3 regions of the Enterococcus sp. DIV0724b genome follow, and region 1 is predicted to be linked to each of the others. Evidence: a T-box and tRNA genes for the amino acid it is inferred to sense, from the RefSeq annotation. Region 1 holds a T-box; the other regions hold tRNA genes.

Evidence for each region. A T-box is a leader RNA that pairs with one kind of tRNA and senses whether it is charged. The one in region 1 lies ahead of IGJ02_RS03195 (valine--tRNA ligase), so its partner is inferred to be a tRNA-Val.
Region 2: it encodes a tRNA-Val, which carries the amino acid that the T-box ahead of IGJ02_RS03195 (valine--tRNA ligase) is inferred to sense. The anticodon was not compared.
Region 3: it encodes a tRNA-Val, which carries the amino acid that the T-box ahead of IGJ02_RS03195 (valine--tRNA ligase) is inferred to sense. The anticodon was not compared.

The regions. Positions count from the first base shown of each region.
Region 1 covers NZ_CP172890.1:685,680-688,931, reverse strand. The annotation lists gene IGJ02_RS03195 (valine--tRNA ligase) at 1-1,516, opposite strand, end outside; T-box leader at 1,602-1,820, opposite strand; gene tpx (thiol peroxidase) at 1,865-2,356, opposite strand; gene IGJ02_RS03185 (redox-sensing transcriptional repressor Rex) at 2,499-3,152, opposite strand.
Region 2 covers NZ_CP172890.1:3,074,977-3,078,228, forward strand. The annotation lists tRNA gene IGJ02_RS14285 (tRNA-Glu) at 1-47, opposite strand, end outside; tRNA gene IGJ02_RS14290 (tRNA-Ser) at 57-144, opposite strand; tRNA gene IGJ02_RS14295 (tRNA-Ile) at 163-236, opposite strand; tRNA gene IGJ02_RS14300 (tRNA-Gly) at 241-311, opposite strand; tRNA gene IGJ02_RS14305 (tRNA-Asp) at 324-397, opposite strand; tRNA gene IGJ02_RS14310 (tRNA-Met) at 446-519, opposite strand; tRNA gene IGJ02_RS14315 (tRNA-Ser) at 645-734, opposite strand; tRNA gene IGJ02_RS14320 (tRNA-Ile) at 760-833, opposite strand; tRNA gene IGJ02_RS14325 (tRNA-Met) at 852-925, opposite strand; tRNA gene IGJ02_RS14330 (tRNA-Ala) at 944-1,016, opposite strand; tRNA gene IGJ02_RS14335 (tRNA-Pro) at 1,027-1,100, opposite strand; tRNA gene IGJ02_RS14340 (tRNA-Arg) at 1,111-1,184, opposite strand; tRNA gene IGJ02_RS14345 (tRNA-Leu) at 1,195-1,280, opposite strand; tRNA gene IGJ02_RS14350 (tRNA-Gly) at 1,295-1,366, opposite strand; tRNA gene IGJ02_RS14355 (tRNA-Thr) at 1,375-1,447, opposite strand; tRNA gene IGJ02_RS14360 (tRNA-Leu) at 1,483-1,564, opposite strand; tRNA gene IGJ02_RS14365 (tRNA-Lys) at 1,577-1,649, opposite strand; tRNA gene IGJ02_RS14370 (tRNA-Val) at 1,656-1,728, opposite strand; rRNA gene rrf (5S ribosomal RNA) at 1,743-1,858, opposite strand; rRNA gene IGJ02_RS14380 (23S ribosomal RNA) at 1,956-3,252, opposite strand, start outside.
Region 3 covers NZ_CP172890.1:2,073,990-2,077,241, forward strand. The annotation lists gene IGJ02_RS09530 (BspA family leucine-rich repeat surface protein) at 1-1,051, opposite strand, end outside; tRNA gene IGJ02_RS09535 (tRNA-Leu) at 1,122-1,205, opposite strand; tRNA gene IGJ02_RS09540 (tRNA-Cys) at 1,222-1,292, opposite strand; tRNA gene IGJ02_RS09545 (tRNA-Gln) at 1,327-1,398, opposite strand; tRNA gene IGJ02_RS09550 (tRNA-His) at 1,415-1,487, opposite strand; tRNA gene IGJ02_RS09555 (tRNA-His) at 1,520-1,592, opposite strand; tRNA gene IGJ02_RS09560 (tRNA-Trp) at 1,606-1,676, opposite strand; tRNA gene IGJ02_RS09565 (tRNA-Tyr) at 1,686-1,766, opposite strand; tRNA gene IGJ02_RS09570 (tRNA-Phe) at 1,770-1,842, opposite strand; tRNA gene IGJ02_RS09575 (tRNA-Asp) at 1,856-1,929, opposite strand; tRNA gene IGJ02_RS09580 (tRNA-Val) at 1,939-2,011, opposite strand; tRNA gene IGJ02_RS09585 (tRNA-Glu) at 2,024-2,095, opposite strand; tRNA gene IGJ02_RS09590 (tRNA-Ser) at 2,110-2,198, opposite strand; tRNA gene IGJ02_RS09595 (tRNA-Asn) at 2,246-2,319, opposite strand; rRNA gene rrf (5S ribosomal RNA) at 2,327-2,442, opposite strand; rRNA gene IGJ02_RS09605 (23S ribosomal RNA) at 2,541-3,252, opposite strand, start outside.

The sequences.
Region 1 (3,252 bases):
CTTGTCCTGTAAACTCTAAACTTTGGAACATCATACGGCTAACCCAGAAAAAGATAATATCGTAGCCAGTTACCAGAGTGCTTGTTGGGAAATAACGCTGATAGTCAGCTGCTTTTTCATCAGGCCACCCCATTGTTGAAAATGGCCATAATGCTGAGCTGAACCATGTATCTAATACATCTGAATCTTGTGTCCAATTTTCTGCATCAGTTGGTGCTTCCATGCCAACATACATTTCGCCTGTTTCTTTATGATACCAAGCTGGGATTTGATGTCCCCACCATAATTGGCGTGAAATTACCCAGTCATGCACATTTTCCATCCAACGTAAGAACGTTTGGTTAAAGCGTGGTGGATAAAATTCTACCGCATCATCTGTTTCTTGATTTTTAATTGCTTTTTCAGCTAACGGTGCCATTTTAACAAACCATTGTGTGGATAAACGAGGTTCAACAACAACACCAGTCCGTTCTGAATGCCCTACGCTATGATTCATTGTTTCAATTTTAATTAAACGACCCATTTCTTTAAGATCAGAAACGATCAATTTACGTGCAGCAAAACGATCCATACCAGCATATTTACCAGCTAAATCATTCATAGAACCATCTTCATTCATTACATTTACGCGAGGTAAATCGTGACGGTTACCGACTTCAAAGTCATTGGGATCATGAGCTGGTGTGATTTTTACTACCCCTGTTCCAAATTCCATATCCACATATTCATCAGCAATGATTGGAATTTCTTTGTCTACTAAAGGTAGCGTAACTGTCTTACCGATTATTGCTTGGTAACGCTCGTCATCAGGATGAACGGCAATCGCTGTATCTCCTAACATTGTTTCAGGACGAGTCGTAGCGATTTCCACAACGCCTGTTCCATCAGTCAGTGGATAACTCATATGGTAAAACGCACCTTCGATATCTTTGTGGATAACTTCGATATCAGATAAGGCTGTTTTGGCTTTTGGATCCCAGTTGATGATGTATTCACCACGATAGATCAAGTCTTTTTCATATAAAGAAACGAAAACTTTGCGGACAGCTTCAGACAAGCCCTCATCTAAGGTAAAACGTTCACGGCTATAATCTAGTGACAAGCCCATTTTTGCCCATTGTTCACGGATATGAGAAGCATATTCTTCTTTCCAATCCCAAACTTGCTCAACAAATTTTTCGCGACCTAAATCGTAACGAGAAATATCTTGCTCTGCTAATTTTTCTTCTACTTTTGCTTGTGTTGCAATCCCAGCATGATCCATTCCTGGAAGCCATAAAGTATCAAAACCTTGCATTCTTTTTTGACGGATAATCATATCTTGTAAAGTTGTATCCCAAGCATGACCTAAATGTAGTTTACCTGTAACGTTTGGTGGCGGAATGACAATTGAATAAGGTTTTGCTTCTTTGTTGCCGTTTGGTTTGAATAAGTCTTGATCTAACCATTTTTGATAACGGCCTTGTTCTACTTCTGTGGGTTGGTATTTAGTTGGCAGATTTTTTTCTTCTGTCATGTAGATTCCTTCTTTCTATAACGTGTTAGTATTCTTTTGAAATATCTGTGATGAGCATATAAAAAAGCCCTAAAATACTTTCGTATTTTAGGGCGTATATACGTATACGCGGTACCACCTAAATTGTGTCTGACTATCCAAACACCACTCATTCGTGAGGTAACGATCACTACTCGAATCATTCTACTACATTCAAATCATCGACTCCCAAGCTACCTTCTTACTGGTTATGTGAAAATCTTCCACCAAGTGATTTTCTCTCTATAACGATGCCAGTAATACTCCTCTTGTTCATAGTCTTTGACTCATTTTAACATTGAAGATGAATAGAAGTCAATTTGAAATAAATTACCGAGCTGCTTTTGCCTTTTCCAACGCAGTAACATAATCAGGTTCTTCCGCAATTTCTGCAGAAATTGCTTCGTAAACTATGTTGCCTTCTTTATCAATCACAAAAATGCCACGAGCTAAATGTTCCATTGCTGGAATAAATAAACCATATGCTTCGCCAAATTTGCCATCAGTATCATGTAAAATTTCCATATCGACACCTTCAGCTGCACACCAATTCGCTTGTTCTTCTTTTGTATTATTAGAAATCGTAATGAATTTTACCCCTTCAACATTCGCGGCTTCTTGATTGAAACGTTTTGTTTGTAATGAACAGATTCTAGTATCGATATCTGGTACAACACTGATCAAAACCGGTGTTCCAATAAAATCTGATAGATTTACTATTTTATCGTTTAAATTTCCTAATGAAAAATCAGGGGCTTTCGTGCCGATCTCAGGTTGTACACCAATTATTTCTACTTCTTCGCCTTTTCTTGTAACTTTCATTAATTTTTCCTCCTCTAATTTAAAAGCTGAATGCGTTGTTGGTTAATGAAGCTAGATACTTAAGCTTCAAAGCTCACTCAGTTAAATTTCTCTCTCTATTTAGTATAGAGGAAGGACGAACAGAAGACAAAGTTCTTGCTTTCTATGCTCGTTTACTTGAAAAGGTTTCATCAAAATAAATCAATGTCTGTAACTCTGTTGTTAAATCGATATATTGAACATTCACATTATGAGGTACAGTTACTCTGTCCGGCGCAAAATTCAAAATTGCAGTAATACCAGCATCAACGATTTTATCGATCGCCTCTTGTGCAAATTGACTTGGTACCGTGGAAATCGCAACAGTCACACCCGTTTTTTTAACTTCTTCTGCTAAGTTTCCCATTGGTTGGATAACAATATCGTCGATCGTTAATCCTACAAGTTCTTCTTCAGAATCAAATGCACAAACAATGTTCAGGTTTTCATTTCTTCGGAAATTATTTTTTACCAATGCTTTTCCTAAATTACCACAACCGATCAAAGCAATGCGTTTTTCTTCTTGCGTATTTAAAATATGACTAAAAACTTCAATCAGGTAAGGCACATCATAGCCATAGCCACTGCGTCCTAATTCACCTAAGTGGGAGAAATCTCGACGAATCGTCGCTGATGGTACTTGGATCACATCACTAAATTCTTTCGATTTGATCCGAGTTACACCGGAATCTCCTAACATTTTCAGATAACGCAAATACAAGGGTAGTCTTCTTGCGGTTGCTTTGGGCATTTTTTTTTCTTTATGTAATTCTTTCATTTTCCAACCTCCTTGTTACTTTTTTCACATATATATAGTTTAGCATGCTTAAAGATCGTGGGCAACTTGTTTGTGAAAAAAATAGCAGGTATTAGAAAAA
Region 2 (3,252 bases), 1.1 Mb from region 1:
GATACCGCCGTGAAAGGGCGGTGTCTTAACCGCTTGACCAACGGGCCGCTATGAAACGGAGAAGGAGGGATTTGAACCCTCGCGCCGGTTTCCCGACCTACACCCTTAGCAGGGGCGCCTCTTCAGCCACTTGAGTACTTCCCCAAGAAAAATATTTAAAAATGGGCCTAAATGGACTCGAACCATCGACCTCACGCTTATCAGGCGTGCGCTCTAACCAACTGAGCTATAGGCCCATAAAGCGGGTGACGAGAATCGAACTCGCGACAACAGCTTGGAAGGCTGTGGTTTTACCACTAAACTACACCCGCAATACTTTAAAACGGTCTGGACGGGACTCGAACCCGCGACCTCCTGCGTGACAGGCAGGCATTCTAACCAGCTGAACTACCAAACCAAAATAAATGTATTGCATCACTATATTACATATGCTTTTAAAAAGCAATTGCGGGGGCAGGATTTGAACCTACGACCTTCGGGTTATGAGCCCGACGAGCTACCTGACTGCTCCACCCCGCGATAATTATAGTCTATTGACTATAGAAAGGTGATGATTCTTGGTGATCCCTAGTAAGGTTACTTCTCTCACTATGTTCGCCAAGTATTGATAAGCATCAGTGCTAAAACACTGTGGTTATCAACAAAGGAGGATAAGGGATTCGAACCCTTGCACGGTTTTACCCGCCTGACGGTTTTCAAGACCGTTCCCTTCAGCCGGACTTGGGTAATCCTCCGGAATAAAATAAATTGTCACTACAATGGACCTTGTAGGACTCGAACCTACGACCGGACGGTTATGAGCCGTCTGCTCTAACCAACTGAGCTAAAGGTCCTTGGCTCTTAAAAAGTAATCGCGGCGAAGGGGATCGAACCCCCGACCTCCCGGGTATGAACCGGACGCTCTAGCCAGCTGAGCTACACCGCGAAAATAATAAAGTACTAATGGAGCCTAGCGGGATCGAACCGCTGACCTCCTGCGTGCAAAGCAGGCGCTCTCCCATCTGAGCTAAGGCCCCACAAAATAAATCGGGAAGACAGGATTCGAACCTGCGACCCCTTGGTCCCAAACCAAGTGCTCTACCAAGCTGAGCTACTTCCCGTATTTACAAATGCACCCAAAGGGAGTCGAACCCCTAACCTCTTGATTCGTAGTCAAGCACTCTATCCAGTTGAGCTATGGGTGCTACATTTCTATGCCGAGGACCGGAATCGAACCGGTACGGTGATCACTCACCGCAGGATTTTAAGTCCTGTGCGTCTGCCAGTTCCGCCACCCCGGCGAAAGAACAAGCTAAGCGGAAAACGGGGTTCGAACCCGCGACCCCCACCTTGGCAAGGTGGTGCTCTACCACTGAGCTATTTCCGCAGTCTGGATGCCGGCTAAAGGATTTGAACCCTCGACCCTCTGATTACAAATCAGATGCTCTACCAACTGAGCTAAGCCGGCGTTATAATCGCCTAGTAATAAAACGAGACTAAAAATGCGGGTGAAGGGACTTGAACCCCCACGCCGTAAGGCGCTAGATCCTAAATCTAGTGCGTCTGCCAATTCCGCCACACCCGCAAAATATTCCTATGAGCCGTGCAGGGCTCGAACCTGCGACCCTCTGATTAAAAGTCAGATGCTCTACCAACTGAGCTAACGGCTCAAAAAATGGAGGTTGACGGGATCGAACCGCCGACCCCCTGCTTGTAAGGCAGGTGCTCTCCCAGCTGAGCTAAACCTCCAAGACAACACTTTAGCGTGGCGACGTCCTACTCTCACAAAGGGAAACCCTTCACTACAATCGGCGCTAAGAAGCTTAACTTCTGTGTTCGGCATGGGAACAGGTGTATCCTTCTCGCTATCGCCACCACACTGGGTGTTGTTGCTATTCAATTGAGTGATTATTCACTCAAAACTGGATTGAAGTAATGTAATCAAACAGTCCGAAAAACTTTTTTATTTCGTTTCTTTGGTTAAGTCCTCGACCGATTAGTATTGGTCCGCTCCGTACATCACTGCACTTCCACTTCCAACCTATCTACCTGATCATCTCTCAGGGGTCTTACTTTCTTAAAGAAATGGGAAATCTCATCTTGAGGTGGGCTTCACACTTAGATGCTTTCAGCGTTTATCCCTTCCCTACATAGCTACCCAGCAATGCCCTTGGCAGAACAACTGGTACACCAGCGGTAAGTCCATCCCGGTCCTCTCGTACTAAGGACAGCTCCTCTCAAATTTCCAACGCCCGCGACGGATAGGGACCGAACTGTCTCACGACGTTCTGAACCCAGCTCGCGTGCCGCTTTAATGGGCGAACAGCCCAACCCTTGGGACCGACTACAGCCCCAGGATGCGACGAGCCGACATCGAGGTGCCAAACCTCCCCGTCGATGTGGACTCTTGGGGGAGATAAGCCTGTTATCCCCAGGGTAGCTTTTATCCGTTGAGCGATGGCCCTTCCATGCGGAACCACCGGATCACTAAGCCCGACTTTCGTCCCTGCTCGACTTGTAAGTCTCGCAGTCAAGCTCCCTTCTGCCTTTACACTCTGCGAATGATTTCCAACCATTCTGAGGGAACCTTTGGGCGCCTCCGTTACTCTTTAGGAGGCGACCGCCCCAGTCAAACTGCCCACCTGACACTGTCTCCCACCACGATAAGTGGTGCGGGTTAGAGGGTTCATAACACAAGGGTAGTATCCCACCAGCGCCTCCACCGAAACTAGCGTTCCGGGTTCATCGGCTCCTACCTATCCTGTACATGTGGTACAAACACTCAATATCAAGCTACAGTAAAGCTCCATGGGGTCTTTCCGTCCTGTCGCGGGTAACCTGCATCTTCACAGGTACTAAAATTTCACCGAGTCTCTCGTTGAGACAGTGCCCAAATCGTTACGCCTTTCGTGCGGGTCGGAACTTACCCGACAAGGAATTTCGCTACCTTAGGACCGTTATAGTTACGGCCGCCGTTTACTGGGGCTTCAATTCTGAGCTTCGCCGAAGCTAACCCATCCTCTTAACCTTCCAGCACCGGGCAGGCGTCAGCCCCTATACTTCATCTTTCGATTTTGCAGAGACCTGTGTTTTTGATAAACAGTCGCTTGGGCCTATTCACTGCGGCTGACCGAAGTCAGCACCCCTTCTCCCGAAGTTACGGGGTCATTTTGCCGAGTTCCTTAACGAGAGTTCGCTCGCTCACCTTAGGATACTCTCCTCGACTACCTGTGTCGGTTTACGGTACGGGCAGTTGTTTTCTCACTAGAAGCT
Region 3 (3,252 bases), 1.4 Mb from region 1:
TTATACTAGTTGTATTAAAATTTGATAAATCCAAGCTGCTTATATCAGTTCCAGTAAACATATCACCCATATCTTTGACAAGACTTGTATTAAAATTTGATACATCTAGATTATTTATCTTAGTCCAACTAAACATAGCAGCCATACTTTTCACTTGGCTTGTGTCAAAATTTGATAAATCTAAACTATCTAAATTAAGATTGCTAAACATACCACTCATATCAGTTGCACTACTTGTATCAAAATGAGTCATGTCTAAGTTCTTTGTACCACTGCCAGTAAACATACCGCTCATATCTTCTACAAGACCTGTATTAAAATTCGATACATCTAAATTAACTATATTTTTCGTATCATAGAACATACTTCTCATATAAACTACTTGGCTTGTATTAAAACTTGAAACATCTAAGTTTACTAAACTACTCATATAAGAAAACATAAACGCCATATCTATTACTTGGCTCGTATCAAAATTTGATAAATCTAAAGTTTTTAGACTACTTGCATTAGAAAACATATCCCTCATTAACGTAACAGCACTTGTATCAAACTGACTAATATTCTCGATGTCGATAACTTGATTCAAATTTGAAAACAAATGAGAAGAATTGCTGCTAGCTTTTACAGGTCCATCAAAAACTATTTTTTTAATTTGATTTTTATAGGGTAACCACGGTGAACTGTTCTTAGTATTAATGAATTCACCACTAGCTATATGTAAAGCTCCAGTATTATCAATTTGCCATTTACTAGTTCCAAACATACCCGAAGCTACAATCGACTTTAAACTTTTTTCATAGTTTTCTTGCTTAGTTTCATTGGGAACTTCAAGTCTATTTTCTGAATTATCTGTTATGTACTCATTCTGTTCCATGATTTCTTCCTCATCTACACTATCTACACTGGAACTTTTTGACTTATCTTCTAAAATATTTCCTTCTACAGACTCATCTAATTTATGGTAATTCATCTCTTCTGCACTTGCAAAAATTGGACAAATATAGCCTATTAGTAAAATAGTTAAAAAACAAATACTTATTTTTTTCATAATAACCTCTTCTATTAATTTACTAAAAAAAAAGATATACCAACGTCTGAGAACGTTAATATATCAATTATACCGGCGGCCGGGGTCGAACCGGCACGCCCTCGCGGGCACTGGATTTTGAGTCCAGCGCGTCTGCCAATTCCGCCACGCCGGCATGAAATAAAATTGCAAGGCGGTAACCGGATTTGAACCGGTGATGAAGGTTTTGCAGACCTCTGCCTTACCACTTGGCTATACCGCCATATCATAATTTAAAGATTCTCTAAAAGAGAAAACTGGGGTAGCTGGATTCGAACCAACGCATGACAGGATCAAAACCTGTTGCCTTACCGCTTGGCTATACCCCAATAATTTAAAGCTAAGGGCGACTGATGGGAATCGAACCCACGCGTGGCGGAACCACAATCCGCTGTGTTAACCACTTCACCACAATCGCCATGAAAAGCATATAATAATATTAAAGCTAAGGGCGACTGATGGGAATCGAACCCACGCATGGCGGAACCACAATCCGCTGTGTTAACCACTTCACCACAATCGCCATAAAATATTAACAGGGATAGTAGGAATCGAACCCACAATGACGGTTTTGGAGACCGTAGTTATACCGTTTAACTATATCCCTACTATGTAATGGAGGAAAGTGGATTCGAACCACTGAACCCTAAGGAACGGATTTACAGTCCGTCGCGTTTAGCCACTTCGCTATTCCTCCAAATGGCGCAAGACAGAATCGAACTGCCGACACACGGAGCTTCAATCCGTTGCTCTACCAACTGAGCTACTGCGCCAAAAACTATAAAACGGTCTGGACGGGACTCGAACCCGCGACCTCCTGCGTGACAGGCAGGCATTCTAACCAGCTGAACTACCAAACCGTAATTTAATGGAGGTTGACGGGATCGAACCGCCGACCCCCTGCTTGTAAGGCAGGTGCTCTCCCAGCTGAGCTAAACCTCCAAAAAATATAAATGACCCGTACGGGAATCGAACCCGTGATACCGCCGTGAAAGGGCGGTGTCTTAACCGCTTGACCAACGGGCCAATAAAACTTAATACGGAGAGTAAGGGATTCGAACCCTTGAGACAGCGTTAACCGTCTACATGATTTCCAATCATGCTCCTTCGGCCACTCGGACAACTCTCCAAAGTTAAAAGAAGCAAAACATTACTCATAAGTCCTATATTAAGGAACTCCGGCAGTAGGACTCGAACCTACGACATCATGATTAACAGTCATGCGCTACTACCAACTGAGCTATGCCGGAATAATTAGCGTGGCGACGTCCTACTCTCACAAAGGGAAACCCTTCACTACAATCGGCGCTAAGAAGCTTAACTTCTGTGTTCGGCATGGGAACAGGTGTATCCTTCTCGCTATCGCCACCACACTGGGTGTTGTTGCTATTCAATTGAGTGATTATTCACTCAAAACTGGATTGAAGTAATGTAATCAAACAGTCCGAAAAAACTTTTTTATTTCGTTTCTTTGGTTAAGTCCTCGACCGATTAGTATTGGTCCGCTCCGTACATCACTGCACTTCCACTTCCAACCTATCTACCTGATCATCTCTCAGGGGTCTTACTTTCTTAAAGAAATGGGAAATCTCATCTTGAGGTGGGCTTCACACTTAGATGCTTTCAGCGTTTATCCCTTCCCTACATAGCTACCCAGCAATGCCCTTGGCAGAACAACTGGTACACCAGCGGTAAGTCCATCCCGGTCCTCTCGTACTAAGGACAGCTCCTCTCAAATTTCCAACGCCCGCGACGGATAGGGACCGAACTGTCTCACGACGTTCTGAACCCAGCTCGCGTGCCGCTTTAATGGGCGAACAGCCCAACCCTTGGGACCGACTACAGCCCCAGGATGCGACGAGCCGACATCGAGGTGCCAAACCTCCCCGTCGATGTGGACTCTTGGGGGAGATAAGCCTGTTATCCCCAGGGTAGCTTTTATCCGTTGAGCGATGGCCCTTCCATGCGGAACCACCGGATCACTAAGCCCGACTTTCGTCCCTGCTCGACTTGTAAGTCTCGCAGTCAAGCTCCCTTCTGCCTTTACACTCTGCGAATGATTTCCAACCATTCTGAGGGAACCTTTGGGCGCCTCCGTTACTCTTTAGGAGGCGACCGCCCCAGTCAAACTGCCCACCTGACACTGTCTCCCACCACGATAAGTGGTGCGGGTTAGAGGGTTC